One region of the Rhizobium sp. 01N48 genome, then DNA from elsewhere that is predicted to be linked to it. Evidence: predicted binding sites of a transcription regulator. Region 1 holds the regulator's gene; each other region holds the start of a gene.
The links. Region 1 encodes PhoB, which activates phosphate uptake and scavenging genes when phosphate is short. Its sites were predicted from a motif close to TGTCATNNANCTGTCAT; they were not measured.
Positions count from the first base shown of each region.

Region 1 (10,409 bases):
CGTTGCAGTTCGTAAGGACGGTGCTGCAGTCGACATCGACGGCGACTATCCGGAAACGCTGGCACGCATCGCTGCCAACAAGACCGGTGTTGGCGTATTCGGCCTTTCCTTCTACGAAAACAACGCTGACAAGCTGAAGGTCGCTACCGTCAAGGGTATCGTTCCGAGCCCGGAAACGATCGCTGACGGCACCTACCCGGTTTCCCGTCCGCTGTTCTTCTACGTGAAGAAGGCTCACCTGGGCGTTATCCCGGGCCTGAAGGAATACGTAAACTTCTTCGTATCCGACCAGATGGTTGGCCCTGACAGCCCGCTCGTCGAGTACGGTCTGGTTGCTGCTCCGGACGCTGAGCGCGAAGCGACCCGCAAGGCAGTCGAAGACGGCAAGACCATGTAATAAACTTTGCCGGCGCGATCCAAAGGGTCGCGCCGGCATCGCCTTTGTCCGCTCTAAGGGAGCGGTGAAGCTGAACTACTCCATGATTGGAAGCCGAAATGGCCGAAGCGCCGTTTCGCTCTTGGGGGCCGAGGGCCTGGGGGACCTTAACGAATGAGTACATCCGTCTTACTCTTGTGCCTCGTTGTGCTTGGCGCGGTTGCCTTTGTGGCAGCACGCAGCCGCGCGACGGCGCTTGCCGGAGGTAAATCCTCGGCACTGCACTCCCGGCCTGGCTACTACGGTGCCTATGCCGCAATCTGGGCTATCCTGCCTGCGCTCATCGTTCTGTGCGCCTGGCTTGCGATCAGCCCCTCCATTATCGAATCCTCCGTTCGCGGCGGCTTTCCCGAAGACGTCAAGGCTCAGTCTGCGGCTCAGCAGAACCTGAACTACGGCATGGTCAGCGCCATCGCCCGCGGTTTGCCTCAGCTCGCGAGCGAAGACGTTGCCGCAGGCGTCGGCGATCCCGCCGGTCTCCAGGCCAAGCTCGCCGCCAAGGGCGTTCCGCTCGCCGGCGTTCCGCAGCCTTACATGATCGAAGGCGCTCAGAAGCTGAACACCGAGAGCGGCATCAGCCGCTTGATCATGACGCTGGTCGTTCTCGCGCTCGGCGTTGCCGGTGGCTTCTATGCCCTGCGCGAAGTCGCTCCCCGTTTCCGGGCCCGCAACCGCGTTGAACGCGTCATGCTCTGGGGGCTGCTGCTCGCATCCTCCATCGCGATCCTGACCACTGTCGGCATCGTCATGTCGATGCTGACGGAAGCAGCCCACTTCTTCGCTGAAGTTCCGGCCGCCGACTTCTTCTTCGGCACCGTCTGGGATCCGCGCTTTGCCGGCGCCGGCAGCTCGTCCTTCGGCCAGTTCGGTCTGATCCCGCTGCTGCTCGGCACGCTCTACATCGGCCTCGTTGCCATGCTGGTCGCTGTTCCGGTCGGTCTCTTCGCGGCCATCTACATGGCGGAATACGCGGCTCCCAAGGTTCGCGGTATCGCCAAGCCGCTGCTCGAAGTGCTGGCCGGTATCCCGACCATCGTCTACGGCTTCTTCGCCCTCATCACCGTCGGCCCCTTCCTGCGCGACCTCTCGTCCCAGGTGAACGGCCTTCTGACCGGCGACTACAGCAACTTCATCCAGGCACAGAGCGTTCTGACCGCCGGTATCGTCATGGGCATCATGCTGATCCCATACGTCTCCTCGCTGTCTGACGACATCATCACCGCCGTGCCGCGCGCCCTGCGTGACGGTTCCCTCGGCCTCGGCGCCACGCGTTCGGAAACGATCAAGAAGGTCGTTCTCCCCGCCGCCCTGCCAGGTATCGTCGGCGCTCTCCTGATGACCGCCTCGCGCGCCATCGGCGAGACCATGATCGTCGTGCTTGCGGCCGGTGTTGCAGCCCGCATTCAGATCAACCCATTCGAGCCGATGACGACGGTGACGGTCAAGATCGTCAACCAGCTGACGGGTGACCTTGAGTTCACCTCGCCGCAGACGCTGGTTGCCTTCGCGCTTGGCATCACGCTGTTCTTCATCACGCTTTGCCTTAACATCTACGCGCTCTTCATTGTGCGCAAATACCGGGAGCAGTACGAATGACGGACGTTGTTTCCTCCGGACAGGGCGTCGTCGTCTCCAAGGCGCCGGCCCGCCGCGACATCGGCATCAAGCGTCGCTACGCCGCCGAACGCCGCTTCCAGGCCTATGGCATCGCTGCCATCTCCTTCGGTCTGATCTTCCTGGCCATCCTGCTCACGACGGTTATCCGTCAGGGCTACACGGCCTTCGCGCAGACCTCGATCACCCTGCCGATCGAGTTCTCCGAAAAGGTGCTCGACCCCAACAACAAGCGCGCCACCGACCCGTCGGTGCTGATCGCCGCCAACTATCCGGTGCTCATCCGCGACGCCATGGTCAAGACGCTCGGCATCAATGCTGAGAGCCGTCCGGAAACGCGTGATGCCACCGCGATGATCTCCAAGGGTGCACCGATCGTGCTTCGCGACATGGTCGTCGCCGACCCGTCGCTCATCGGCAAGACGGTCAACGTCACGCTTCTCGCCGACGCCAACGTCGACTCGGCCAACAAGGGCCAGATCGACCTGACGGTTGACGAGAAGAACCGCAAGGTCAACGACCGCCAGGTCGGCTGGATGCAGCAGATGGCCGCCAGCGGCACGCTCCACAAGGAGTTCAACACCGGCCTCTTCGTCAACGGCAACTCCAGCCGTCCGGAAGCCGCAGGTCTCGGCGTCGCCCTCATCGGCTCGCTTTACCTGATGCTGATCGTTCTTGCCCTGTCGCTGCCGATCGGTGTCGCCGCTTCGATCTATCTCGAAGAGTTCGCGCCGAAGAACAAGCTGACCGACCTGATCGAGGTCAACATCAACAACCTCGCGGCCGTTCCCTCGATCGTCTACGGTCTGCTCGGTCTCGCCGTCTTCATCAACTTCGCAGGCCTGCCGCGCTCCGCGTCGCTGGTCGGCGGTCTGGTGCTGACGCTGATGACGCTGCCGACCATCATCATCGCCACCCGCGCAGCCCTGCGCGCCGTGCCCCCTTCGATCCGCGCAGCCGCTCTCGGCCTCGGCGCTTCGAAGATGCAGATGGTGTTCCACCACGTCCTGCCGCTGGCAATGCCTGGCATCCTGACCGGCACCATCATCGGTCTGGCGCACGCGCTCGGTGAAACCGCGCCGTTGCTCCTGATCGGCATGGTCGCCTTCGTTGCCAATGCGCCTGCCACCCCGATGGATCCCTCCACGGCTCTGCCGGTGCAGGTTTACATGTGGGCAAACGAAGCCGAACGCGCCTTTGTCGAGCGCACGTCCGGCGCCATCATCGTCCTGCTCCTGTTCCTGATCGTCATGAACCTCGGAGCCATTCTCTTGCGTCGTCGCTTTGAGCGCCGCTGGTAAACGGAGTAAACATCATGAACATGTTGACGGAAGCAGCAGTTGAGAAGGCGCTAGACCAGAAGATGAATACCATTCCGTATAAAATGATCGGCCAGGACGTCTCGGTTTACTACGGCGAGAAGCGTGCGCTTTTCGACGTGAAGCTGAACATCCGCGAAAACACCGTGACGGCTCTCATCGGTCCATCGGGCTGCGGCAAGTCCACCTTCCTGCGCAGCCTGAACCGCATGAACGACACGATCGACAACTGCCGCGTTACCGGCAAGATCACGCTTGATGGCGATGATATCTACGATCCGGATATCGACGTCGTCGAACTGCGCGCCCGCGTCGGCATGGTGTTCCAGAAGCCGAACCCGTTCCCGAAGTCGATCTACGAAAACGTCGCCTACGGCCCGCGCATCCACGGTCTCGCCAAGGCGAAGGCCGACATGGACGTCATCGTCGAGCAGAGCCTGCAGCGCGCCGGCCTGTGGAACGAGGTCAAGGACCGCGTGCATGAAGGCGGCACCGGCCTCTCGGGTGGTCAGCAGCAGCGTCTGTGCATCGCCCGCGCGATTGCCGTCAGCCCCGAAGTCATCCTGATGGACGAGCCCTGCTCGGCGCTTGACCCGATCGCGACCGCCAAGGTCGAGGAGCTCATCCACGAGCTGCGCGAAGCCTACACGATCGTCATCGTCACGCACTCGATGCAGCAGGCAGCCCGCGTTTCGCAGCGCACCGCCATGTTCCACCTCGGCAACCTCGTCGAGGAGAACGATACCGACAAGATGTTCACCAACCCGGATGATCCGCGCACCCAGGATTACATCATGGGCCGCTTCGGTTGATCTCCGAAACCGGTAAACCTCAGGACATTCAAGGATAAGCCCCATGGCATCGACACATATCTATTCCGCCTATGACGATGATCTCAAGTTCCTGACGCGCCGCATCTCCGAAATGGGCGGCCTCGCGGAACAGATGGTCGGCGACGCCGTTCGCGCGCTCGTCAACGGCGACACTTCGCTCGCCCAGAAGGTCATCTCCGACGACGTGATCCTCGATCACGCCGAGCGCGAGATTGGCGAAAAGGCGATCATCACCATCGCCCGCCGCCAGCCGATGGCCGCCGACCTTCGCGAAATCATGGGCTCGATCCGCATCGCGGCCGATCTCGAGCGCGTCGGCGATCTTGGCAAGAACACCGCCAAGCGCGTCATCGCGGTTCAGAGCACGGGCGTTCCGCGCAAGCTCGCCCGCGGTCTCGAGCATCTCTCCGAACTGGCGCTCGTCCAGCTCAAGGAAGTTCTCGACGTCTACACCAGCCGCGTTGCCGATCGTGCCAAGTCGATCCGCGAACGCGACGAGGAAATCGACGCGATGTACACCTCGCTGTTCCGCGAGATGCTGACCTACATGATGGAAGATCCGCGCAACATCACCAGCTGCACGCACCTTCTCTTCTGCGCCAAGAACATCGAGCGCATCGGCGACCACGCCACCAACATCGCAGAGACCATCTACTACATGGCTACCGGCGCCCAGCCGGAAGGCGAGCGTCCGAAGGACGACACCGCCAACACCGTCGGCGCGGTCACGGAATAAGCGTTCCGGACCCACGCCCCCAGGAGACCGAGACGAATGATCCCAAGAGTAGCAGTCGTTGAAGACGAAGAAGCACTGAGCGTGCTTCTTCGCTATAACCTTGAGGCCGAAGGCTTCGAAGTCGATACCATCCTTCGCGGTGACGAGGCCGAGATCCGGCTGCAGGAACGCACGCCTGATCTTTTGATCCTCGATTGGATGCTGCCCGGCGTATCCGGCATCGAGCTCTGCCGTCGCCTGCGCATGCGCCCCGAGACGGAGCGCCTGCCGATCATCATGCTGACCGCCCGTGGCGAGGAAAGCGAACGCGTTCGCGGCCTGTCGACCGGCGCCGACGATTATGTCGTCAAGCCGTTTTCGACGCCTGAGCTCGTTGCCCGCGTCAAGGCGATGCTGCGCCGCGCCAAGCCCGAAGTGCTCTCCTCGCTGCTGAAGTGCGGCGATATCGAGCTCGATCGCGAAACCCACCGCGTTCACCGCAAGAGCCGCGAAGTCCGCCTCGGACCGACCGAATTCCGCCTGCTGGAATTCCTGATGTCGTCGCCGGGCCGCGTCTTCTCCCGCTCGCAGCTGCTCGATGGCGTCTGGGGCCATGACATCTATGTCGACGAACGCACCGTCGATGTGCACGTCGGCCGCCTGCGCAAGGCGCTCAACTTCTCCAACATGCAGGATGTCATCCGCACGGTTCGCGGCGCCGGCTATTCCATGGAAGCGTAAGGCGCTTCCATTCCATCCGATCCAACGAAAAACGGGCCCCGCGAGGGCCCGTTTTCTTGTGTTCCTTATCCGGCTTTCCGGGTCATGCGACCCGGTTGGCTGCCTTGCGGCGCTCGTTGACCGGCTGGTAGGCCATGCGCTGGTGGTAGGTGCAGTATGGCGAGTTGTCAGGGGACTCGCAGCCGCAGAAGTGGAAATCGTCAGTCAGCGGATCGCCGACCGGCCACTTGCACGTACGCTCGGTCAGTTCCGTAAGGCCGAGGCGGCGCGAGATCGGAACGACAACGTTGGAAGCCGGACGGTAGCGGACTTCCTCGATCGCATCGATGTCCATCTCTTCCTTGAGAGCCACTGCGCCCTGCGGGCGGGCAACGGCGCGGCTTGGCGAGATGCGTGCGGAATTGAAGTTGCTGGCAGCGCGCGGGGTCGAAACCGCCGGGCGCTTCGGCGCTCTGGTCGCGGTCGTCGTGCCGCCGGCCTTGGCGCGGCCAGGCAGGTTCAGGCGGTGGACCTTGCCGATGACGGCGTTGCGGCTTACACCGCCAAGTTGTGCCGCAATCTGGCTGGCGCTCAAGCCTTCGGCCCAAAGCTTCTTCAGTCTTTCAACGCGCTCGTCTGTCCAGTTCATGCCCTGTCTCCGCCTTATTGCGTTGGTGTAGGCAGAATCCTTCACCCATGGCACGGACGTGTCCGGACCAAGAAACGCTTGCTCGATTTTGGTGACTAGTTCCGCCGCATGCAGTCTAGTAATTGAGTTTTAACCTAGAGTGAGGGCGACTCCGTGACAAGAGTCGGTTGAATCGCGGCGAATCGATTTCTCGGTTTTCCCCAACTTGCTGGGTGGTAGAGTCATTTCTGCAACATTAGCTGTTGATAGCTCGCCGGCGCCCCGATGCTTGCTTGACGCATGCGGCAAAAGCTCAGTTTTGTTGACATCGCACTGCGAAAAGACAATAGTGCCCCTCGCCGCCGAAAGGCGGCATTTTTCATTTCCGGGCACCCGCTTTTTAGCCGGAGTCCGGGCCTTTGTTGAGCGAATGACAGGAGATCGCGCCATGGCTGAAGCCGCGCCGCTTTATGATACCTACTCTCGTGCCCCGCTGCGGTTCGAGCGAGGAGAGGGCGTGTGGCTGATCACCGAAACTGGCGAGCGATATCTCGATTTCGGCGCGGGCGTTGCCGTGACCTCCGTCGGCCATAGCCATCCGCACGTCGTCGGCGCGCTGAAGGATCAGGCCGAGAAGGTTTGGCACCTCTCCAACATTTACGAAATCCCCGGCCAGGAGCGCTTTGCCAAGCGGCTGACCGATGCAACCTTCGCGGATAAGGTGTTCTTCACCAATTCCGGCGCCGAAGCGCTGGAATGCGCGATCAAGACCGCGCGCCGCTACCAGTATTCGAAGGGCCATCCCGAGCGCTTCCACATCATCACCTTCGAAGGCGCCTTCCACGGCCGCACGCTGGCAACGATTGCCGCCGGTGGCCAGGAAAAGTATCTCGAAGGCTTCGGCCCCAAGACGCCCGGTTTCGACCAGGTTCCCTTCGGCGATATCGAAGCCGTCCGTGCCGCGATCACCGATGCCACGGCCGGTATCCTGATCGAGCCGGTACAGGGTGAGGGTGGTATCCGCCCGGCGACCACGGAATTCATGAAGGCGCTGCGCCAGCTCTGCGACGAAAACGGCCTGCTTCTGATCCTCGATGAGGTTCAGTCCGGCGTCGGCCGCACCGGCAAGCTCTTCGCGCATGAATGGTCCGGCGTGACGCCCGATATCATGGCGGTCGCCAAGGGCATCGGCGGTGGTTTCCCGCTCGGCGCATGCCTGGCAACGGCCGAAGCGGCCTCCGGCATGAAGGCCGGCACCCATGGCTCGACCTACGGCGGCAACCCGCTCGCCATGGCCGTCGGCAATGCCGTGCTCGATGTCATCCTCGAGGAAGGCTTCCTGCGCCACGTCAACGACGTCGCGCTAGTCTTCCGTCAGGGCCTTGCATCGCTGAAGGATCGTTTCCCTGATGTGATCGAGGATATCCGCGGCGAAGGCCTGATGCTCGGCGTCAAGGCGGCTGTTCCGTCAACTGAGCTGTTGCAGGCCATCCGCGCTGCCAACCTGCTGGCCATTCCGGCCGGCGACAATGTCATCCGTTTGTTGCCCCCGCTCGTCGTCACCGCTGACGAAGCCCGCGAAGGCCTCGCGCGCCTGGAGCGCGCCGCCGAGAGCGTGCGCGCCAAGGCAAAGAAGACGGCTTGAATGGATGGATGCCCGGCCGGATGGCGGGCGCAACAGGTTAAAGACAGATGGCTTCCCCAAAACACTTTCTCGATCTCTCCGCGGTAACCTCTTCCGACCTCAGGGTCATCATGGACGACGCCAAGACCCGCAAGCAGGCCTTCAAGGCTGGCCAGGGCGACAAGCCGCTGGCAGGCAAGATGCTGGCGATGATCTTCGAAAAGCCCTCGACGCGTACCCGCGTCTCCTTCGACGTCGGCATGCGCCAGCTCGGCGGCGAAACGCTGTTCCTCTCCGGCACCGAAATGCAGCTCGGCCGCGCCGAAACGATTGGCGACACCGCGAAGGTCCTGTCGCGCTATGTCGACGCTATCATGATCCGCACCACCGATCACGCCCGCATGCTGGAGCTCGCCGAACATGCGACCGTTCCCGTCATCAACGCGCTGACGGATGATACCCATCCCTGCCAGATCATGGCCGATATCATGACCTTCGAAGAGCATCGCGGCCCGATCAAGGGCAAGACGATCGCCTGGATGGGCGATGGCAACAACGTGCTGCATTCGCTGGTCGAAGGGGCTGCCCGTTTCGGCTATCGCATGAACATGGCGGTACCTCTTGGTTCCGAGCCGAAGGATCACTATCTGAACTGGGCCCGCAATGAGGGCGCCGAGATCATGCTGAGCCATGATGCAGACCGTGCGGTCGCCGGCGCCGATTGCGTGGTGACCGATACCTGGGTCTCCATGAATCAGGAACATCGGGCCCGGGGTCACAACGTCTTCCAGCCTTATCAGGTCAATTCGGCTTTGATGGCACAGGCCGACAAGGATGCATTGTTCATGCATTGCCTGCCGGCCCATCGTGGTGAGGAAGTTACCGACGAAGTGATCGACGGCCCGCAATCCGTGGTCTTCGATGAAGCGGAAAACCGTCTTCATGCGCAGAAGTCGATTCTTGCTTGGTGCCTGGGCGCGATCTGAACCATACTGGAGGCCACATCGGGCCGGACAGGCCCGTGGCCGCGCTGGCGGATGGACGGGCTCGTCCACTGCCCTCAGACTAGGAGAAGACCATGGCAGAAGCTGCAGCCACCCTTGGCGAATTCGATTTCGCCGGTGATGATCATGTCGTTCCGTTTCAGGTGGAAGGCCTGGATGTGCGCGGTCGCGCCGTCCAGCTCGGCCCGATGCTGGATGCGATCCTCGATCGCCACAACTATCCCGCACCCGTCGCCCGTCTGCTGGCCGAAGTCATCGCGCTGACGGTGCTGCTTGGCACGTCGCTGAAGTTCGAAGGCAAGTTCACCGTGCAGACCAAGAGCGACGGCCCGGTCGATCTGCTTGTGGCCGATTTCTCGACGCCCGAGAACGTGCGTGCCTATGCCCGCTTCGACCAGACGCTTCTGGACGAGGCGGTCGCCGCCGGCCGCGCAGAGCCAGAGCAGCTGCTCGGCAAGGGCATGCTGGCGTTTACCATCGACCAGGGCAAGTTCAGCCAGCCTTACCAGGGCATCGTCGCGCTCGACGGCGCCACGCTGGAGGATATCGCCGGCACCTACTTCCGTCAGTCGGAACAGATCCCGACGCGCGTGCGCCTCGCCGCCGCCGAACTGTTAGACCGCGACGAGCAAGGCAAGTCGCGTCATCGCTGGCGGGCAGGGGGCCTCGTTGCCCAGTTCCTGCCGGAAGCGCCCGAGCGCATGCGCCAGGCCGACCTGCATGGCGGCGATGGCGACGAAGGTACCATCAAGCATGCGGAAGACGATGCCTGGGCCGAAGCGCGCTCGCTGGTGGAAACCATCGACGCCGACGAGCTGACGGATCCGCAGGTCGGCGTCGAGCGCCTGCTGTTCCGGCTGTTCCACGAGCGCGGCGTGCGCGTTTACGAGCCGCGCGAAGTGTTCGACCGCTGCTCCTGCTCGCGCGAGAAGATCAAGGGCGTGCTCAAGGGCTTCTCCGCCGAGGAGATCGAGGCGAGCCAGGAAGAGGGCAAGATCGCGGTCACCTGCGAATTCTGCTCGACGACCTATCGTTTCGAGGCCGAAGAACTCGCGCAGGCGGCTGAATGACCTGAGGCATGTCGCGCAAAAGTGTGCAGCGGCTTTGCGGCAGCGGCATGCAACAAAAAGGTTAGTTCAGGACTCTGAGCAGGCCCGGTGAATCAAGCGAGAAGGCGGGGATTTCCACCTGGAAGACCTCGCCTTTGTCGGTTTCCATCTGGTAGTGGCCGAACATCAGGCCCGATGGCGTATCGAGCGGGCAGCCCGATGAGTATTCGTATGTGTCGCCAGGGCTGAGCGTCGGCTGCTCGCCGACGACGCCGGCGCCGCTCACTTCATCGACGACGCCGTTTTGGTCGGTGATGTTCCAATAGCGGTTGACGAGGCGTACAGTGAGGTCTGAATTGTTGCTGATGACGATGCGGTAGCCCCACACATAGCGGTCGTCGTCCGGGTCGGATTGCTCCTCCAGGTAAAAGGGCTCGACCACCACTTCAATATCTCGTGTCAGGGCG
Region 1 covers NZ_JBFTQT010000003.1:398,115-408,523, reverse strand. Annotated here, with positions in the region: gene AC1DOG_RS08415 (substrate-binding domain-containing protein) at 1-397, shown strand, start outside; gene pstC (phosphate ABC transporter permease subunit PstC) at 551-2,032, shown strand; gene pstA (phosphate ABC transporter permease PstA) at 2,029-3,351, shown strand; gene pstB (phosphate ABC transporter ATP-binding protein PstB) at 3,366-4,181, shown strand; gene phoU (phosphate signaling complex protein PhoU) at 4,225-4,938, shown strand; gene phoB (phosphate regulon transcriptional regulator PhoB) at 4,975-5,658, shown strand; gene AC1DOG_RS08385 (GcrA family cell cycle regulator) at 5,741-6,286, opposite strand; gene AC1DOG_RS08380 (aspartate aminotransferase family protein) at 6,714-7,910, shown strand; gene argF (ornithine carbamoyltransferase) at 7,958-8,875, shown strand; gene AC1DOG_RS08370 (Hsp33 family molecular chaperone) at 8,968-9,963, shown strand; gene apaG (Co2+/Mg2+ efflux protein ApaG) at 10,025-10,409, opposite strand, start outside.

Region 2 (10,409 bases), on a different contig from region 1:
AGAAGCAGGAGATGCTGGAAACCACCAGCGTCAAGGCACGCCTCGAAAAGGCGCTCGGCTTCATGGAAGGTGAGATCTCGGTCCTTCAGGTCGAGAAGCGCATCCGCTCGCGCGTCAAGCGCCAGATGGAGAAGACCCAGCGCGAATACTACCTGAATGAGCAGATGAAGGCGATCCAGAAGGAGCTCGGCGACGGCGAGGAAGGCCGCGACGAGATGGCCGAACTGGAAGAGCGCATCTCCAAGACCAAGCTCTCGAAGGAAGGTCGCGAGAAGGCCGATGCCGAGCTGAAGAAGCTGCGTCAGATGAGCCCGATGTCGGCGGAAGCCACCGTCGTGCGCAACTATCTCGATTGGCTGCTCGGTATTCCGTGGTCGAAGAAGTCGAAGATCAAGACGGATCTCAACAACGCCGAAAAGATCCTCGAAGCCGATCACTTCGGTCTCGACAAGGTCAAGGAGCGCATCGTCGAGTATCTGGCTGTCCAGGCTCGCGCGACCAAGATCAAGGGTCCGATCCTGTGCCTCGTCGGCCCTCCGGGTGTCGGCAAGACCTCGCTCGCCCAGTCGATCGCCAAGGCGACCGGCCGTGAGTATGTCCGCATGGCGCTCGGTGGCGTTCGTGACGAAGCTGAAATCCGCGGTCACCGCCGCACCTACATCGGCTCGATGCCCGGCAAGGTCATCCAGTCGATGAAGAAGGCGAAGAAGTCCAACCCGCTCTTCCTGCTCGATGAAATCGACAAGATGGGCCAGGACTTCCGTGGCGATCCGTCTTCGGCTCTGCTCGAAGTGCTGGATCCGGCACAGAACTCGACCTTCATGGACCACTACCTTGAGGTCGAATACGATCTGTCGGACGTGATGTTCATCACGACGGCGAACACGCTGAACATCCCTGCGCCCTTGATGGACCGCATGGAAGTCATCCGTATCGCCGGCTACACCGAGGACGAAAAGCGCGAGATCGCCAAGCGGCACCTGCTGCCAAAGGCCATCAAGGAACACGCTCTGCAGCCGAACGAATTCTCGGTTTCGGACGATGCCCTGATGGCGATCAGCCAGCAGTACACACGCGAAGCCGGTGTCCGTTCGTTCGAGCGTGAACTGATGAAGCTCGCCCGCAAGGCGGTCACCGAGATCATCAAGGGTAAGACGAAATCGGTCGCGGTTACCGCCGAGAACATTTCGGACTATCTGGGTGTTCCGCGCTTCCGTCACGGCGAAGCCGAGGGCGAGGATCAGGTCGGTGTCGTCACCGGTCTGGCCTGGACCGAGGTTGGTGGTGAGTTGCTGACGATCGAAGGCGTCATGATGCCGGGCAAGGGTCGCATGACCGTCACCGGCAACCTGAAGGACGTGATGAAGGAATCGATTTCTGCGGCGGCGTCCTACGTCCGCTCGCGCGCTGTCGATTTCGGCATCGAGCCGCCGCGCTTCGACAAGTCGGACATTCACGTCCACGTGCCGGAAGGTGCGACGCCGAAGGACGGCCCATCGGCCGGCGTCGGCATGGCAACCGCGATCGTCTCGATCATGACCGGTATCCCTGTTCGCAAGGACGTGGCGATGACGGGCGAAATCACGCTTCGTGGTCGCGTCCTGCCGATCGGCGGATTGAAGGAAAAGCTGCTCGCCGCACTGCGCGGCGGCATCAAGACTGTTCTGATCCCGGAAGAAAACGCCAAGGACTTGGCGGAGATCCCGGATAACGTGAAGAACAACATGGAGATCATCCCAGTGTCCCGTATGGGCGAGGTGATCAAGCATGCTCTGGTCCGCAGACCGGAGGCGATCGAGTGGGATGGCACGGTGGAAACGCCTGTTATCGCAACGGTCGAAGGGCACGACGAAAGCGGCACTTCCATCGCTCATTGAGCCTTGTTTGCCACATTCGTGCCCTATTGCTTAAAAACCCTGAAAAGGCTGGCATTTTTGCCAGCCTTTTTTTGTGAAAACCGTACGGAGACGCTTGCTTTTCCTTTATTTGCAGGCTCTTTGGGGTGCGGCGGGCCTGATGCACCATATTCCGTGCCCGGCTATAGATTTGAGTCGTTTCGAACCATTTGAAAGGGGTGGAAACATGAACAAGAATGAACTCGTGTCCGCAGTTGCCGAAAAGGCAGGACTCTCGAAGACCGATGCCGCTTCGGCCGTCGACGCTGTTTTCGAAGTTGTCCAGGCTGAACTCAAGGGCAAGGGCGACGTTCGCCTCGCTGGTTTCGGTAGCTTCACCGTTTCCCATCGCGCTGCCACCAAGGGCCGCAATCCGTCGACCGGCGCTGAAGTCGACATTCCGGCACGCAACGTGCCGAAGTTCACGCCCGGCAAGGGCCTGAAGGAAGCCGTCAACGGCTGATTGGATTTGCTTGGCAGCCGGGCAACGAGACCGGCAGCACAAGTATTCGAAGGGTTCGGCGAAAGCCGGACCCTTTTCGCATTTGCGAGACTTGCCGCGATCGCGGCTTTCAACTACGCATGGATCATTCTCAGGGCGGGGTGCAATTCCCCACCGGCGGTAAGAGCGCAAGCTTGAGCCCGCGAGCGCCTTTTCACCTCAGGTGAGAAGGGTCAGCAGATCCGGTTGAATTCCGGAGCCGACGGTCATAGTCCGGATGAAAGAGAATGAGCAGGGTATCGCGGGGCGGGTCGTCCGCCGCGTCGGCACCCGCGTTCATGCGTCCTGATTTATGTTGGTCCTTTTGTTCGGATGAATGACATGAATCAGACTACCCCGATTTCCATATCAGCATCGCGTGCACTCGCCGGCGCAAGCTGGATGGTGCTTGCCGGCATCGCCTTTGCCGTTCTCAACGTCGTCACCCAATGGCTGACGATGACCCTGGCCTTTCCGTCGGCCTCAGTGGCCTTCTGGCAATATGCCTTCGCGCTCGTCTTCTCGCTGCCCTTCCTGTGGAAGACCGGCCTTGGCGCAATGCGCACCCAATACCCCTGGCGCCACATCGTTCGCGTCGTGCTGGCCGCCCTCGGCGTCCAGACCTGGGTCGCGGGGCTTGCAAGCGTGCCGATCTGGCAGGCGATCGCGCTGGTGATGACCTCGCCCTTCTTCATCATCCTCGGCGCCCGCCTGTTCCTCGGTGAAAGGGTAGGGGCGGTGCGCTGGGGCGCCACGGCCTGTGGCTTCGCCGGCGCCATGATCATCCTGCAGCCCTGGTCGGACAGTTTCAGCTGGGCGGCACTGTTGCCGATCCTGTCGGCACTGCTCTGGGGCGCCTCGTCGCTGATCACCAAGAGCCTGACGGGGATCGAGAAGCCGGAGACGATCACCGTGTGGCTGCTCGTGCTCCTCACGCCCGTCAACGGCGGTCTCGCCTTTGCGGCAGGCTTTGCGATGCCAACAGGCACGGTGTTGATGCTGCTCGTCGCGGCTGGCCTGCTGACGGCGATCGCCCAGTATCTTCTGACGCTCGCCTACAGCGCCGCCGATGCCGCCTATGTCCAGCCCTTCGACGATCTGAAGCTGCCGCTCAACGTTCTCGCCGGCTGGCTGGTCTTCGGCTATGCGCCGGCTGGCTATTTGTGGCTCGGCGCCGCCCTGATCCTCTGCGCCTCGCTGTTCCTCATGCGCCACGAGATGAAGCGCGAGCGCGGAACCGCATAAGCGCTGCTTCGGGCGCTCACGCGATTGTCATGTGGATGATCCCGAGCGCCCGGCATATGTCACATCGCTGTAATGCAAACCCCATAGGCGAAGGGCGTTTCTTCGCAATGCCAATTGGGGGTATCTCTTATGAAGACCATTATTTCCGCGGCCGCTGCCGTTCTCTTCACGGCCGGCGTCGCCGCCGCTTCCGACTACGTTTCCTATCTCGACTATCCGCAGCCGAAGGACGACAGCAAGGAGTTCTTCACGGCGATCGAAATTCCGCAGGGAAGCTTCACCAAGTACGAAATCGACGCCAAGACCGGCCACATCGTCGTGGACCGCTTCCAGTCGATGCCGGTCATCTACCCGGCCAACTACGGCTCGATCACCAGCTCGCTCGGTGGTGACGGCGATCCGCTCGATGCGCTGGTCTACACCCGCGAGCCGGTCGTTCCGGGCGCCATCATTAAGGTTCGTGCCATCGGCATGCTGAAGATGATCGACGGCGGTGAGCAGGACGACAAGGTCGTTGCCGTTCCGGCCAGCGACATCGATCCGAGCTACGACAAGATCAAGGAAATCTCTGATCTTCCCGAGATCGAGCAGGAGCGCCTGCAGGCCTTCTTCCGTGTCTACAAGCAGCTGCCGGCCAAGCGCAAGGTTGTCGAACTGAACGGCTTCGAAAACGCCGAGAAGGCACAGGGCGAAGTCGCCGCCGCCATCAAGGCTTACGCTGAAAAGAAGTAATCCGGGCAAAGCCCAGATAAGGAAATGGCCGGGTCGATGCCCGGCCATTTCTGTTTGGTGAAATAGTTACAGCTGTTACCAGCGCTGATGCACATGCGGCGCGATCAGCCGGTCGTAAATCTCGTGGCTTGCGGCCATCACCTCATGCGTCAGCGGCGCCAGGCTGGCGGCCGCAGCATTGGCCTTCGCCTGCTCTGCATTGCGGGCGCCGGGAATGACCACCGTGACGGCGTCGCTCATCAGGATCCAGCGCAGCGCGAACGCCGCCATCGTGGCGCCCTCGGGAACCAGCTTGCGAACCTCTTCCACCGCCTGCAGGCCGACTTCAAAAGGAACCCCCGCGAAGGTCTCGCCGACATCGAATGCTTCGCCGTGGCGATTGAAGTTGCGATGGTCGTCGCTCGCGAAAGTCGTCTCGCGGCTGATCTTGCCGGAGAGCAGACCGCTTGCCAGCGGCACGCGGGCGATAACGGCAATGTTCTTCTGCCGCGCCTCCTGGAAGAACAGATGGCTCGGGCGCTGGCGGAACATGTTGTAGATGATCTGGATGCTGACCACGCCGGGGAACTCGATCGCCTTCAGCGCTTCCTCGACCTTCTCGACGCTGACGCCATAGCCGCGAATCTTGCCGGCCTTCTGCAGCTCGTTCAGTCCCTCGAACACCTCAGGGCGATAAAGCACCTCCGTCGGCGGGCAGTGCAGCTGCACGAGGTCGAGGCTGTCGACCTTGAGGTTCTTCAGGCTGCGGTCGATGAAGCCCTCGAGATTGGCCTTGGTGTAACCATCCGCCACATGCGGATTGAGCCGCCGGCCGGCCTTGGTCGCGACCATCGGCCGCTCGCCGCCACGGCTCTCGAGCACATCGGCGATGATCTTTTCCGAACGGCCGTCGCCATAGACGTCGGCGGTGTCGATGAAGGTGATGCCGGCATCGAGCGCCGCATTGAGTGCTGCGCGTCCATCAGCCTCGCTGACATCGCCCCAGGCGCCGCCGATCTGCCATGCGCCAAAACCGATATTGCTCACCGTATGGGGCAGGTGGCCGAAAGAATGCTGCTTCATGAAAAATCCTCCTCGTGATCGTCGACCACGGCACTAGCAGCCGACAACAGCGGCGACAAGCGCCCAGAGGAACAGATAGGGCAGCGTGCGGCGCCTGTCGCTACCGCTGCCGGGTAAAGTCGACCCGCACCTTGGCCACCGGAAATCCGAACTTGCTGACCCACGCGGTGTTGAGCAATGTTCCATCAGGCATCAGCCGCAAAGTGTCGTGGAACCTCACGATATTCTCTTTGGCGCTTGGATCGATATCGACCAGATAGCTGTACCGCGCCACATTGCCGTCGATCTTGACCATCGCCTTTCCAACGACGTCCTCCCGGGTTCCCGTATAGGCGCTCGGCGCCGTCTTGGTGAAGCGCCAGGTCTTCCGATCGCGCTCACCATCGGCATAGGCGAAATCCTCCCTAAGGGTCAGGATTTTGCCGTTCCAGCGACCGGTCAGCCTGACCTTGAAGCTGCGGTCAACGCCGTTGATCGCCTGGAAACGGCCAACAGCAATGCTCTTTCCGGCAAAGAAGTCCTCCAGTCGAAAGTCGCGAGCCGCGGCACCGGTTGCGGGCAGGCTCGCCAGAGTGAGGAGGACGGCAAGAAGAGGCGCGTTGCGCATGATCGATCCCTTCGCTGGCCGTAAATCGGCCTGTCAGCGCTTACGCCTGCGCGAGGGGAACGGATCAATGCCGACGATCGCCGGGCGACTCAGAGCCGCTTCAGGCAGAAGGAGAAGTGCGCATGCGATTCGACGGTCAGGAATTCGAACTGCCAGCCATAATCCTTGCAGAACTTGGTGACGGCCTCGACGACGCCATAGACGATCGGCTTCACCGTATTGCCGGTGCAGAAGTCATGACCAGCGATGCGGCCGGTCCGCTTGACCTTGCGGTCGCAGAGCAAAAGCTCCTGCCAGGTCAGTTCGAACGAGTGATCCGTGTCGATATAGGCCCAGTCGAGAAAATCGTCCTCGAACTCGGCGAGCTTTTCCAACGATGTGCCCTGCATCAGGTGCAGTTGCCCGCTTTCGATCTGCTTGCCGAACTGCGTATGGATCTGGTCGAGGCCGGAGCTGTAGCGGTCCATGCTCCAGGGATCGATGAGATAAAGCTGAGCCGGGCGATTCTTTTCGAGAATCTCCGCCGTGTACTCCCCGAAAGCCGCGCCGATCTCGACGCCGACGCCGCCATTGGGAATACGATAGAGCAATTCGCCACGATCGGGCAGCAGGCGCGCGTTTTCCATGTGGTGGGCGCTGAGCTGTGCGCGCGGCATGGCTGCCCGCTGTGCCTGGCGATCTTCGCGTGTTTTCATGATTCTATCTCCGCCTGAAGCACATGAGGTGCCGTTCGATTTGGCCGGAACCTAATCGCCGGAAACGGGATTAGCAACCGCAGCAAAATCAAAGCTGCCGGTCGATCAATCACATAAAGGGGAGAGAAAATGGTGGGCGATGAGAGACTCGAACTCCCGACATCCTCGGTGTAAACGAGGCGCTCTACCAACTGAGCTAATCGCCCTCCGCGGTGCGGATCATGTCCGCCGCGTCGATGGCCGTGATCTATGCGGATCGCGGACAAACCGCAAGAGCGTTTGTGAAGATTTTTTGATTTTTTTCGATCGGCCTCCGCCAATGCCCCGGTTTCTCGGTAATTCCGTCTGTGGAAAAGAAAAATCGACGAGGGGAGGGCCAAGGGGAGCTCGTGATAGGATCGTTCGCTAGCGGATATTTGGAGCGGCAGCGCCGGAAACGGTTCTTATATGCAGGCGATTTTCGATCTGATTTCATTCACCCACAAACAAATCGCAGGCTGTCATCGTTTTGTCTCCAAACCTGCTTGACACTCAAATGCGAACCCCGTAGTTAGCCGCTCATCGAAGCGGCAAGCTGCTTTGACACGGACGCGAAAGCATCCGGATTGCTTGAAATGAATGCGGGTGTAGCTCAGTCGGTTAGAGTGCCGGCCTGTCACGCCGGAGGTCGCGGGTTCGAGCCCCGTCACTCGCGCCATTTCATGTAAGTGCTGAAAAGCACAGTCCGGAACAACGCAGTCTGAAAATGCGCGGGTGTAGCTCAGTCGGTTAGAGTGCCGGCCTGTCACGCCGGAGGTCGCGGGTTCGAGCCCCGTCACTCGCGCCATTCTCTTCCAGAATGTCTCCATAATATACATCACCCACAAGGTGCGCTTGCGCCCCTTTCGGCCCATCGGCTGCGTGCCGCGCCTTGCACTCTTTTGGTCTGGTGCGCATCTCCATGCCTTTGCGTGGCGCTAGTGCTGCCAAGAGGGTAGGCGGCGCTGCGTGGCCCGCCAATAGCCGCCTCAGATGCCCTTCCAATGTCTCCCGATGTCCGGCTCGACCTGATGCGTCTTCGGATGCGGATAAAGCGGTTTATCCCTGTCGCACTCAATCCGCTGCTTGCCGATAAATAGATGTCGGAATGGTCTTGATCGGTGAGGCGCTACCGCTCAACTCCTGGCTTTAAGTAGCGTTTGCGCATGTCCGGAATCGCGGGTCTCAGGAGTGTGTCTGAAGCGCTCGTCGCACACCCGCCTTATCACCCTGCGCGGCCTGCTCGGTGACGCGGAGGCAGGCATTATCGACTGGCCGAAATGCCCTTTATTTAGCCGTTGGGCCTGCGACATAGCGACCCGATTGGCGCAGCTTTGCTATCGAATCGCAGCCGATCCTCCGGCTCATCCGCATTTCACTGCCTCACGATGCGGAAACGCGCGCCCAGCTGCCGCAAAATCACCGATTTTGCCCCGCCGCCCTGCGCTCAAGAGAAGTGCTTCGCGCGTTCCGTGCGGCTTTTGAACGGAAATGATGATTGCATATCAGATAGATAGGGATGGGACGGTTCTGGCTTCCTTCCGCGCGCCGATTGAGGGCGCTCAGTGGATATGCCTTAGTTTTCAGGCTGTTCGGCGGCGTGAGTTCGTGGCCGGGCCTCGCCAAATCCTTCGTTTTTCACTCATAAAAGCCCCTCAGTCATGCAATAAATGCTTGGCTGGCATGCAAGATCGCGCGCCGTGCGTTGATTTGTCGCAAAAACAATGTGCGTGGCTAATAATGTCGCACGTGTGCAATTGGAATTGACACGCTAAAACTCTTGCGCATTGGCTGTGGCTGCGCTAACCACGGCTTGTTGCAACGCACGTTCGCTTGCCGGGCAAATGCTCAGGCCGCGCCTCCCGGCGCAGGCGGCAAGCAGGGATGAACCTGATGACTGGACTTCTCAGTTCCTATATTCCGATCGCCATTTTCATTGCCATCGCCCTTGTAATCGGCTTGTCGCTGCTCATTGCGCCGTTCGCCGTTGCCTACAAGGCGCCTGATGCTGAAAAGCTTTCGGCTTTCGAATGCGGCTTCAACGCGTTCGACGACGCCCGCATGAAATTCGATATCCGCTTCTATCTGGTGTCGATTCTCTTCATCATCTTCGACCTCGAAGTCGCCTTTCTGTTCCCGTGGGCCGTTTCTTTCGGCGCGATCGGCTGGTTCGGCTTCTGGTCCATGATGGTCTTCCTTCTCGTGCTGACCATCGGCTTTATTTATGAGTGGAAAAAGGGAGCCCTGGAATGGGAGTAGCCCCAAGCGACAAGGCGCTCGTCGCGCCGCATCCGAAAGGCATCATCGACCCTGCAACGGGCAAGCCTGTTGGCAGCGACAGTGCTTTCTTCGGTGAGATCAATGACGAGTTGGCCGACAAGGGCTTTCTGGTCACGTCCACTCGCGATCTGATCACCTGGGCCCGCACCGGCTCGCTGATGTGGATGCAGTTCGGCCTGGCCTGCTGCGCCGTCGAAGGCCTGATGCAGGTTTCCGGTCCGCGGTACGATATGGAGCGCTTTGGTGTTGCTCCGCGCGCTTCGCCGCGCCAGTCTGATGTCATGATCGTCGCTGGTACGCTGACCAACAAGATGGCGCCGGCGCTCCGCAAGGTCTATGACCAGATGCCGGAGCCGCGTTACGTCATTTCGATGGGCTCCTGCGCAAACGGCGGTGGCTACTATCACTATTCCTACTCGGTCGTGCGTGGCTGCGATCGTGTTGTTCCTGTCGATATCTACGTGCCGGGCTGTCCCCCCACGGCAGAAGCGCTGCTCTACGGGGTCTTGCTTCTGCAGAAGAAGATACGGCGCACCGGAACGATTGAGCGCTAAGGGCGGAGGACTGTCATGAGTGAAGCCTTGAGCGAACTGTCGTCGTATCTCCGCGAGATGCGTGGCGATCTGATTGTCGATGCATCGATCAGCTATGGCGAATTGAACGTAACCACGACGCCGGAAACGATTGTCGCGCTGCTGACGTTCCTGCGCGACGATCCGCGTTGCGGCTTCGTCAGCATGATCGACATTTGCGGCGTCGACTGGCCGCAGCGCGAAAAGCGTTTCGATGTCGTCTACCACCTCCTGTCGCCAAAGCAGAACCTGCGCATCCGCGTCAAGCTTGCCGTTGCCGATGGCGTATCCGTTCCGTCGGCGACGTCGGTCTATATGGGTGCCGAGTGGTTCGAGCGTGAAGCCTGGGACATGTACGGCATTCCGTTCTCCGGCCATGCCGACCTGCGCCGTCTGCTGACGGACTATGGCTTCGAAGGCCACCCGCTGCGCAAGGATTTCCCGACGACAGGTTATGTCGAGGTACGTTATGACGATGCCGCCAAGCGCGTTGTCTACGAGCCCGTCGAACTGAAGCAGGAATTCCGCAATTTCGATTTCACGTCCCCGTGGGAAGGCACCGATTACGTACTTCCGGGAGACGAGAAGGCTGCGAATTGAGATGAGGCTCGACTGTCTTGAAGCCTCTCCGTTCGCCGTCTCATGCCAATTGCCAGCGCGGAGCGCGTCGCTATGACTGAACATAACGTTCGCAACTTTACGATCAACTTCGGACCGGAGCATCCATCCGCGCACGGCGTTCTGCGTCTGGTGCTTGAGCTTGATGGCGAAATCATCGAGCGCGTCGATCCGCATATCGGCCTCCTGCACCGCGGCACCGAG
Region 2 covers NZ_JBFTQT010000004.1:418,184-428,592, forward strand. Annotated here, with positions in the region: gene lon (endopeptidase La) at 1-1,877, shown strand, start outside; gene hupB (DNA-binding protein HupB) at 2,083-2,358, shown strand; FMN riboswitch at 2,481-2,630, shown strand; gene AC1DOG_RS11300 (DMT family transporter) at 2,719-3,621, shown strand; gene AC1DOG_RS11305 (inorganic diphosphatase) at 3,751-4,353, shown strand; gene AC1DOG_RS11310 (aldo/keto reductase) at 4,429-5,415, opposite strand; gene AC1DOG_RS11315 (DUF3833 family protein) at 5,516-6,022, opposite strand; gene AC1DOG_RS11320 (class I SAM-dependent methyltransferase) at 6,112-6,717, opposite strand; tRNA gene AC1DOG_RS11325 (tRNA-Val) at 6,848-6,923, opposite strand; tRNA gene AC1DOG_RS11330 (tRNA-Asp) at 7,338-7,414, shown strand; tRNA gene AC1DOG_RS11335 (tRNA-Asp) at 7,467-7,543, shown strand; gene AC1DOG_RS11340 (NADH-quinone oxidoreductase subunit A) at 8,629-8,994, shown strand; gene AC1DOG_RS11345 (NuoB/complex I 20 kDa subunit family protein) at 8,985-9,569, shown strand; gene AC1DOG_RS11350 (NADH-quinone oxidoreductase subunit C) at 9,585-10,187, shown strand; gene AC1DOG_RS11355 (NADH-quinone oxidoreductase subunit D) at 10,260-10,409, shown strand, end outside.
Region 2: a site for PhoB is predicted at 3,679-3,695, ahead of AC1DOG_RS11305 (inorganic diphosphatase). Genes of this name have one in related genera too.

Region 3 (10,409 bases), on a different contig from region 1:
GCTGAGCTACCAGGGATCACCGCTCGCCGCGGTGTGAGTGGGCTAATACAAATGCTTGCTCGATTTGCCAAGCGGTTTTTTCAAAAAAATGACATCTCCTTGCAATCATTCAGGTTATCCCCACATGCTGTGGATGACCGAGACCCCGAAAAACACCGCCAAACGCTTTGGCATCGATCACACCACCGGCCACATCGTCATGGGGCCGACCCGCATTCCGCTGCCGAAGTCGCGCATAGCAAGGCTTTTGATCGGCGGACTGCTGATTTTTGGCGGATGTCTGGGCTTTCTTCCGATTCTCGGCTTCTGGATGATTCCCCTCGGCGTGCTGGTGCTGTCGCACGACCTGCATGTCGCGCGGCGAATGAGACGACGATTTTCGGTTTGGTGGCACAGGAGGCGGAATTCCGCCTCCTGATATCAATCGCTCAGGCGAAGAGACCGGCGATCCAGTAGAAGGCTGCCGCAATCAATGCGGCGGCCGGCAGCGTCACTACCCAGGCGACGACGATATTGCCTGCAAGTCCCCAGCGCACGGCAGACACCCGCCGCGCCGCGCCGACGCCGATGATCGCGCCGGTGATGGTGTGTGTGGTCGAGACGGGGATGCCGAGCCAAGTGGCGCCGAACAGCGTCAGCGCGCCGCCGGTCTCCGCGCAAAAGCCCTGCATCGGGTTCAGCCGGGTGATCTTCGATCCCATCGTATGCACGATGCGCCAGCCGCCGAACAGCGTGCCCAGCGCCATCGCCGACTGGCAGGAGAGCACCACCCACAGCGGCACATGGAAGCTGCCGCCGAGATAGCCCTGCGAATAAAGCAGGATGGCGATGATCCCCATGGTCTTCTGTGCATCATTACCGCCGTGTCCGAGCGAATAAAGCGACGCCGAGACGAACTGCATGATGCGGAAGGTGCGGTCGACCGCGAACGGCGTCTGCCGCACGAAGAGCCATGAGACGATCAGAACCAGGAACAGCGCCAGGAGGAAGCCGATCATCGGCGACATGACGATCGCGCCTGCGGTCTTCAAGAGACCGCTCCACACGATCGAGCTGAAGCCGACCTTGGCGAGCCCAGCGCCGACCAGCCCGCCGACCAGCGCATGCGACGAACTCGACGGTATGCCGAACACCCAGGTGACGATATTCCAGATAATCGCGCCCATGAGCGCCGCGAAGATCACCATGGGCGAGACGATGGCCGGATCGATGATCCCGGTCCCCAGCGTCTCGGCGACATGCAGCCCGAAGAACAGGAAGGCGATGAAATTGAAGAAGGCCGCCCAGGCAACGGCGAACTGCGGCCTCAGAACGCGCGTCGAAACGATCGTTGCGATCGAGTTCGCCGCATCATGCAGGCCGTTCAGGAAGTCGAAGAACAGCGCGACCGCGATCAGCCCGACAAGCAGCGGGAAGGCAAGGGTGGCGTCCATCAGACGTTCTCGATCACGATGCCGCTGATCTCGTTGGCGACGTCCTCGAAGCGGTCGACGACCTTTTCGAGCTCGCCGTAGATCTCGCTGCCGATGATATAGGCCATCGGGTTGGTGGCGCCGTGCTTGTGGAAAAGGTCCTTCAGCCCCTGATCGTGCAATTCGTCCGACCGTCCCTCGATCCGCGTTACCGCCTCGGCGATCGCCGTCAGGCGAGGGGCGTTGGCGTTGATTCGATCGAGCAGCGGAATGGCCTCGGCGATCATATGCGCGGCCTCGACGATCGTCTTACCCATCTCCTGCATCACGGGATCGAAACTCTTCTGCTCGAACAGGCGGATGGTCTTGACCGTCTTGTGCATCATGTCGATCGCGTCATCCATCGACTGGATGAGGTCCTTGATGTCGACCCGATCGAACGGCGTGATGAAGCTGCGGCGAACGGCGAGCAGCACATCGCGGGTGATATCGTCAGCTTCATTCTCAAGCGTGACGATGCGGGCGCAGTGCTTTTCGGTGTCGTTTCCGGAAAGCAGTTCATTCAGCGCTTCGGCCGCACCCACGACTGTTTTCGCGTGCTGCGCGAAGAGATCGAAGAACCGGTCTTCCCGTGGCATGAGTTTCCGAAACCAGCTCAGCATAGTATCCATCCATGAAAGGGTATTGTCATAAAACTGTCATAAAGCAGCGACCAGACCAAAGAAAGTGCCGGGCGGTCATTCGGGCGCGCAGGGTTAACCCTCACGAAATCGCCGTATTCGCTGACAAATTCTGAGCAAAACCAAACGATTGGAACGAGTTGCCGGAATGCGCGTTATCCCGCCATGAGACAACGAACAAAGCATCTCTGTGGATTGTGAGGTCTGAAATGAAGAAACTGGCCATTATCGCCGTGGCGTTGATGACATGTCTGGGAGGCATATCTCCAGCCAGCGCGTTCGACGTCAGGGGAAAGCAATATGACTCTATCTTGGGAGCGAACCCTGCGGACGTGAACCGCCGCAATTGGGATCGATGCGGCCCGTATCGTAATTGTAACGGCAACCGTGATCGCTATCGCTACAGCGATCGTGGTCGTGACCACTATCGCCGCGACTACAACCGCTACGACGACCGCTATTATCGCCGTCATAGCGACAACACCGGCGCTATCATCGGTGGCCTGGCCGCAGGCGCCATTATCGGCGGCGCACTCGCGGCTCAGCCTCGCTATCGTTCCGGCGGTTCGCATGTGGACTATTGCTACAGCCGCTACCGCTCCTATCGCGCCTCAGACAACACCTACCAGCCCAACTACGGCCCCCGCCGTCAATGCGTAGGCCCGTAATGGAGCTAAGTCGAAGATTGGACGACAATGATGAACCTGATCGCTAGATAGCGGTCAGGTTTTTTAGTGCTGAGCGCGCGGGTTTGGACGTGCGAGCGCGCATCGGCCGTGCACGGCTAGAGCGTCACATATGAGCACATCATTTTTCGGTGAGAATTTGGAGGCCTCGCCCGGAATTGAACCGGGGTGCAAGGATTTGCAGTCCTCTGCGTCACCACTCCGCCACGAGGCCTCACGACGCTTACTTTCGAAAGCGTGGGCGGCATTTAGAATGAATAGAAAACAAGCGCAAGGGGGTTGTTCAAAATCCTGGGGGATTTCAGGCGCCAAAGTGAGGTATGGGACATCACCCGACGAACGGCCATCCAAGAATGGGCACCAATGCCCGTTTTGACGCGGTTGGCTTCTGTCAGTTGCCGCGCTGCAAGGAAACGAGCGGCGATACGCCATTGGTCGCTACACCAGGCACACTGGCATGCACGAGCGGTATCATCACGACAATTGCAAGCAGGCCTCCGATAAAGAGACCGCCCAAGAGAGCTGACTTCGCCATGATACCCCGCTGGCTTCGTTCTTAGTGGTTCAAGTCATCGCTAATAAAGCTGACGACCACCTGAACGTCGTGGTTGCGGGAGGCGATCTCCAAATCTCAGCTTGTCTCTTTTCCGAGCAACCCGCAGCACATGATCGCGATCAGCGCGGCGACGATGAAAAAGTCGAACAGCGAGAAATATTCAGCTATGACTGACATGGTCTTCTCCTCCTTATTCCTCCGGTTGCAATATTATCACAATCTCATGAACGTTTCCATGGATTGTTCTTGAGTCATTGAGGGATTGGGTTCGCCGTCCGAAATCTTGCTGCAGTCGCTAAGGAAGCCTTGAAAGCCGGTTCCCCTGCGATTAAGACACGGGTGAGCAATAAGCGCTTTTCATTGGGCGAGAGGACACTATGAATTTCGAGACGGCACGCGCCAACATGGTCGACAACCAGATCCGCACCACGGATGTCACCTCTCATTCCGTTCAGGCCGCTTTCCTTGCCGTGCCGCGTGAGGCTTTCGTCCCGGAAAAGTCCAAGGCGATCTCCTACATCGACACCGACGTCGAAATCTGTCCGGCCGCAGCCGGCAAGCCGGCGCGTTTCCTGATGCAGCCGTCGCCGCTCGCCAAGCTGCTGCAGCTTGCAGCCGTGACCAAGGATGACGTCGTTCTCGATGTCGGCTGCGGCACGGGTTATGTTTCTGCACTGTTCTCCAAGCTCGCCGGTTCGGTCGTCGCTCTCGAAGAAGACGAAGCGCTTGCCGCTGAAGCAACGGCAAACCTTGCCGATTATGCCAACGTCTCCGTCGTAACGGGATCGCTTGAAGCCGGCAGCGCCAAGGGCGCGCCCTACGACCTGATCTTCGTCAACGGCGCGGTGGAGGAAGTTCCGGCTTCGCTGTTCTCGCAGCTGCGTGAAGGCGGTCGCCTTGTCACCATCAAGGGATATGGCGGCTCGGCGCGCGCGACGGTGTTCGTCAGCGAGCGCGGCGCGGTCTCCGAAAACGTCTTCTTCAACGCTTCCGTCAAGCCGCTGCCGGGTTTCGCCAAGGCACGCGAATTCGTGTTCTAAGCGACACGCGACATGGGTTGTTTACGATGCGGGCGCCACTGGCGCCCGTTTCTGTTTCAGGCGAACCGTCGAAGCAGTCATTGACCTTTGAGAAAACTGTGCAAAGCGGCAGTCATTTGATTCGCGATGATTTTTTTCCCCGATCGGCTATCCTACAGTCTGGGTGATTCGGATGCCGACACCTCGCAATCCGGTCGTTGTTTGAGAATAACGGGGATAGATATGGCTCAGCCAAGCGTAGCGCGTGAACCGTCCATGGAAGAAATCCTGGCGTCGATCCGCCAGATCATCGAAAGCAATGAGCCGGGCGCGGGCAGGGCACTCTCCGCATCGCTGCCGCCTGTTTACGGTGATGATGAAGACGACCACGGCTCCGACATTCATCTGACTGTTGATCAGGCCTATGCCGGCGTGGAATTCCCCGATCCCGCACCGCAGCAGACCGATCCGCGCTTCGTAGCCGCCAATTCCGCAGGCTCGGCGCCCGCGCAGGAAGCACCGCGCGCCGCCATGTCGCTCGCCGATGTCGCCGCCCGCGTTCGCGCCGCCTCCGAGCGCAACACGCTGCAGCCGCAGCGCGAACCGCCCCTCGAGTTCCGCCAGCAGCCGGCGCCTGTCGCACCGGCTCCCGTCATGGAAGCGCAGCCGCAGCAGGCAGTCGAGGAGCATTCGGTGATCCACCACGCCGCCCCGGCGCCTCAGCATGCGCCCGAGCCCGTGCCTGTCGAAGAGCCAGCCGCAGTGGCGTTCGAGATGCCGCCTCAGCAGCCGGTCGCAGAGTTTGAAACCGCTCGGCCCGCTGCAGCGCCGGTTCAGGAGCAGGTTGCCATCGCTCCGCCCATGGCCGCCTCGCCAATGGCTGCAGCACAGCCGCTCTACGCCGAGCCGGTCTCCGCGCCGCTCTCGGATCGCCTTCTGCCGAGCCTGATGGAAGAGACCCAGCAGTCGCTGCTGTCGCAGGATGCCGGCCTGCAGATCGCCCGCTCCTTCGAGGAACTGGCCGCCGCCATCGATGGCGCCGAGCGCCGCTCGCTGGACGAGATCGCCGAAGACATGCTGCGCCCGATGCTGCGCGACTGGCTCGACGACAACCTGCCGACCCTGGTCGAGCGCCTCGTGCGCGAAGAGATCGAGCGCGTGGCGCGCGGCCCGCGCCGCTGATCGGATCCGTCGCTTTTTACAAAGAGCCGCTCCGGTCACCGGGGCGGCTTTTTTATTGACTTGCTGGCGGGCATCCTATTTACAACCCGCATCCAGAAAACCTCCAGATTTGGTCCAAAAATGCTCGAAAAGACCTACGATTCCGCAGCCGTTGAACCGAAGATCGCCGCGAAATGGGACGAGGCGGACGCTTTCCGCGCGGGCGCCAACGCCAAGCCGGGCGCTGAAAGCTTCACCATCGTGATCCCGCCGCCGAATGTGACGGGTTCGCTGCACATGGGCCATGCGCTGAACAACACGCTGCAGGACATCATGGTCCGCTTCGAGCGCATGCGCGGCAAGGACGTGCTGTGGCAGCCGGGCATGGACCATGCCGGCATCGCCACGCAGATGGTCGTCGAGCGCAAGCTGATGGAACAGCAGCTTCCGGGCCGCCGCGACATGGGCCGCGAAGCCTTCATCGAAAAGGTCTGGGAGTGGAAGAACGAGTCGGGCGGCCTGATCTTCAATCAGCTGAAGCGCCTCGGCGCCTCCTGTGATTGGTCGCGCGAGCGCTTCACCATGGACGAGGGTCTCTCGGAGGCCGTCCTCGAAGTCTTCGTCAGCCTCTACAAGGAAGGCCTGATCTACAAGGACAAGCGTCTCGTCAACTGGGACCCGAAGCTGCTGACCGCGATTTCGGACATGGAAGTCGAGCAGCTGGAGGTCAAGGGCAATCTCTGGCACTTCCGCTATCCGCTGGAAGCGGGCGTCACCTATCAGTACCCGATCGCTTTCGACGAGGAAGGCAAGCCGACGGAATTCGAGACGCGCGACTACATCGTCGTCGCAACGACCCGTCCGGAAACGATGCTCGGCGATACCGGCATCGCGGTTAATCCTGAAGACGAGCGCTACAAGTCGATCGTCGGCAAGCATGTCATCCTGCCGATCGTCGGCCGCAAGATCCCGATCGTCGCGGATGATTACGCCGATCCGACCGCCGGCACCGGCGCCGTCAAGATTACGCCTGCGCACGACTTCAACGACTTCGAGGTCGGCAAACGCGCTGGTTTGCGCGCCATCAACGTCATGGACATCGATGCCTCGATCTCGATCAAGGAGAACGAGGACTTCCTCGAAGGTCTCGATCATCCGGCAGCACTCCATGGTGCCTGGGACCGCTTGGAAGGCCAGGATCGTTTCACCGCCCGCAAGATTATCGTCGAGATTTTCGAAGAGGCAGGCCTGCTCGACAAGATCGAGCCGCACAAGCATGTGGTCCCGCACGGTGACCGCGGCGGCGTGCCGATCGAGCCGCGCCTGACCGACCAATGGTGGGTGGACAACAAGACGCTGGCCCAGCCGGCGATCGCGTCCGTCCGCGAAGGCCGCACCAATTTCGTGCCGAAGAACTGGGAAAACACCTATTTCCAGTGGATGGAAAACATCCAGCCTTGGTGCATCTCTCGTCAGCTGTGGTGGGGTCACCAGATTCCTGCCTGGTACGGTCCCGATGGCCAGGTCTTCGTCGAGAAGACCGAGGAAGAGGCCCTGCAGGCCGCCATCCAGCACTACATCGCTCATGAAGGACCCTGGAAGGCTTGGGTCGAGGAAAAGCTCGAGAATTTCCAGCCGGGCGAAATTCTGACGCGCGACGAAGACGTGCTCGACACCTGGTTCTCGTCCGCTCTGTGGCCGTTCTCGACCCTCGGCTGGCCGGAAAAGACGCCCGAGCTTGCGCGCTACTACCCGACCAACGTTCTGGTCACCGGTTTCGATATCATCCCGTTCTGGGTTGTTCGCATGATGCAGATGGGTCTGCACTTCATGAAGGACGAGGACGGCGTTCCGGTCGAGCCGTTCCACACGGTCTACATCCACGCGCTGGTTCGCGACAAGAACGGCCAGAAGATGTCGAAGTCGAAGGGCAACGTCATCGACCCGCTGGAACTCATCGATGAGTACGGCGCCGACGCGCTGCGCTTCACGCTGGCGATCATGGCGGCCCAGGGTCGCGACGTGAAGCTCGATCCGGCCCGCATCGCCGGCTACCGCAACTTCGGCACCAAGCTTTGGAATGCGACGCGCTTCGCCGAGATGAACGGCGTCGTCAACGACCCGCATTTCATTCCTGAGGCAGCCGAGCTCACGGTCAACCGCTGGATCCTGACGGAACTGTCCCGCACCGAACGCGATCTTACCGAGGCGATCGAAGCCTATCGCTTCAACGATGCCGCCGGCGTGCTCTATCGCTTCGTCTGGAACCAGGTCTGCGATTGGTATCTCGAACTGCTGAAGCCGATCTTCGGCGGCACGGACGAGGGCGCCAAGAAGGAGGCGCAGTCCTGCGTCGCCTACGTTCTGGAAGAGATCTACAAGCTGCTGCATCCCTTCATGCCCTTTATGACCGAAGAGCTTTGGGCGCATACGGCAGGCGAGGGCCGCGAGCGTGGTGGCCTGGTCTGCCACGCCGAATGGCCGTCGCCGTCCTATGCCGACGACGCGGCAGCCGACGAGATCAACTGGCTGATCGACCTCGTCTCCGATATCCGCTCGGTTCGCTCCGAAATGAACGTACCGCCGTCGGCCGTAGCCCCGCTCGTCTTCGTTAACGCCAACAGCCTGACGCGTGACCGCCTGTCGCGCCACGATGCGGCGATCAAGCGCCTCGCGCGTGTCGACGGCATTTCGCTGGCCGAGCAGGCGCCGAAGGGTGCTGCCCAGATCGTGGCCGGCGAAGCGACGGTCTGCCTGCCGCTCGGCGCGCTGATCGATCTCGGCGCCGAGAAGGCCCGCCTCGAAAAGGCGATCGCCAAGACCGAGGCCGAAATGGCAAGGATCAACGGCAAGCTCTCCAACGAGAAGTTCGTCGCCAACGCCAACCCGGAGGTCGTGGCAGCCGAACGGGAGCGTCTGGAAGAGCTGACGGTCCAGCTTGCGAGCCTCAAGATCGCGCTCTCGCGTGTAGACGAAGCCTCGTAAAATCAACTTTCAATAGTATTTCATTCCAAGGCGCCCGATGAAGAATCGGGCGCCTTTTTTCGAAAAATTAACCGTAATCAGGCCCTACGCCGCCACAACTTGGTCGGAGCGGCACCATTTTTCAGCTTTTCCATGAAGTTTTTCCTAAAAATCGAACTGTTGTCAGAAGGTAACATAACTGTGCTCGTATAGAACGATCACTCTATCGGGTGATCGATTCCAAGATTTTTTGAGATATTTTTTCTAAGATGGGGAAATTTTGACGTGCCCGTCAATTTTTTACGTAAAGCATCCATTAGCTCACTTTTCAATCGCGCCCGGTCACGAAGTTGCCATTTTAACCTCTCGCCGTCACAGTCCCCCCATCGCAATTGCCTCAGTGGGGGAGACACCTTGGCATCTCGTAAGGTTCTGGCGGCAGCCCTGCCGCTTGTTATGATTTCGACGCTTACCCAGCCTGCCTTCGCGGGAGGTCTGGATCGTGGCGGCTATAATATTGATCAGTTGTTCGATGCATCGCAGTTCTCCGTCCAGTCGGGCGTGATCTATGTCATGCCGCAGCGCAAGCTGAAGAACGTGCAGGATGTTCCGACGAGTGGCGGCAACCTCAATTCGCGCCCTAACTATGCCGATGACACGACCAATTACGCCGTCCCTTATGTCGGCTTGAAGGGTGGCGTCGGCGATGTCGATTGCTTGCTGGATTACTCCGAGCCTTTCGGTGCGCATACAAACCCGGGCGTAAACTGGGCTGGTGCAAACAACAATATCGAGACGAAGGTTGAGAGCCACAACTACGGTGCGACCTGTTCCTATAAGTTCGATGTTGGACCCGGTCAGCTGCGCGTGATCGGCGGTGTCTCCTATCAAGAGATCGAAGGTTTTCAGGAAAAGCTGGTTTCGTTGATTCCGGCTCCGGCATCTGCGCTTTACAGCGGCGTGGGGCGCCTCGACATTTCCGATGAGAGCTGGGGGTGGCGCGCAGGCGTAGCCTACGAGATCCCGGAATATGCGCTGCGGGCCAGCCTCGTGTACAATAGTCGCGTCAAATACGACAATCTGACCGGCACCGTGGACCTGACGCAGGTACCGAGAACGCCTGGCAACCCTGCCAACATTTACCTTCAGGGCGTAACGCCTGTATCCGGTTCCGCTGAGGCGCCTGACTCGCTTGAGTTGAAGCTCCAGAGCGGTATCGCACCGGATTGGCTGGCTTTCGGTTCGGTGAAGTGGACGAACTGGAGCGTTCTTCAGTCCATCCCGTTCTGCCCGACAAACGGTCTTCCATGTCCGAAGGGTGGATTGACCTCGCTCGACCTAGGCTATCGTGATGGCTGGACGGTTAGCGGCGGCATCGGCCACAAGTTCAACGACCAGTGGAGCGGCGCGGTCAGCGTCACCTGGGATCGCGGCACCAGCGATGGTTACGGCTCCCAGACCGATAGCTGGCTGCTCGGCGTCGGCGCGGCCTACAGCCCAACCGAAAACATCGAATGGCGCCTTGCGGGTTCAGTCGGCATCCTCACCAGCGGTGAATCAGGAACCTTCACGCGTGACGGCGTGACTTACGGCGACGATGTCACGTATTCCTTCGGCAACGATCTCGTGGCGGCCATCTCCACCAGCATCAAGGTCAAGTTCTGACCAGCCAAGATCAGTGCAAGTGAAAGCCCGGCAAACTGTCGGGCTTTTCTTTGTCTGGGCGCCATTAAGCATGCTCTCGTCACGTGTCATTTTGTGACGATTCAGCAACAGTTTTTTTTGAGTGTTGGCGTATGATGGGCTCCATCACGAATTGTCCATTTCCCGCCACAAACTAGGCGCAGCGGTAATCTCGGGCGAGGGAATGACAGGCATAGGGTGCGCGTAAAAGAGTAAGATGGGTCGTTTTTCGGTGAGTGTGAAAAAGA
Region 3 covers NZ_JBFTQT010000007.1:25,726-36,134, forward strand. Annotated here, with positions in the region: tRNA gene AC1DOG_RS14795 (tRNA-Asn) at 1-16, opposite strand, end outside; gene AC1DOG_RS14800 (hypothetical protein) at 125-418, shown strand; gene AC1DOG_RS14805 (inorganic phosphate transporter) at 429-1,433, opposite strand; gene AC1DOG_RS14810 (DUF47 family protein) at 1,433-2,074, opposite strand; gene AC1DOG_RS14815 (BA14K family protein) at 2,302-2,760, shown strand; tRNA gene AC1DOG_RS14820 (tRNA-Cys) at 2,919-2,992, opposite strand; gene AC1DOG_RS14825 (protein-L-isoaspartate O-methyltransferase family protein) at 3,712-4,374, shown strand; gene AC1DOG_RS14830 (PopZ family protein) at 4,597-5,535, shown strand; gene AC1DOG_RS14835 (valine--tRNA ligase) at 5,656-8,499, shown strand; gene AC1DOG_RS14840 (OmpP1/FadL family transporter) at 8,893-10,143, shown strand; gene AC1DOG_RS14845 (hypothetical protein) at 10,379-10,409, shown strand, end outside.
Region 3: a site for PhoB is predicted at 2,098-2,114, ahead of AC1DOG_RS14810 (DUF47 family protein). Genes of this name have one in related genera too.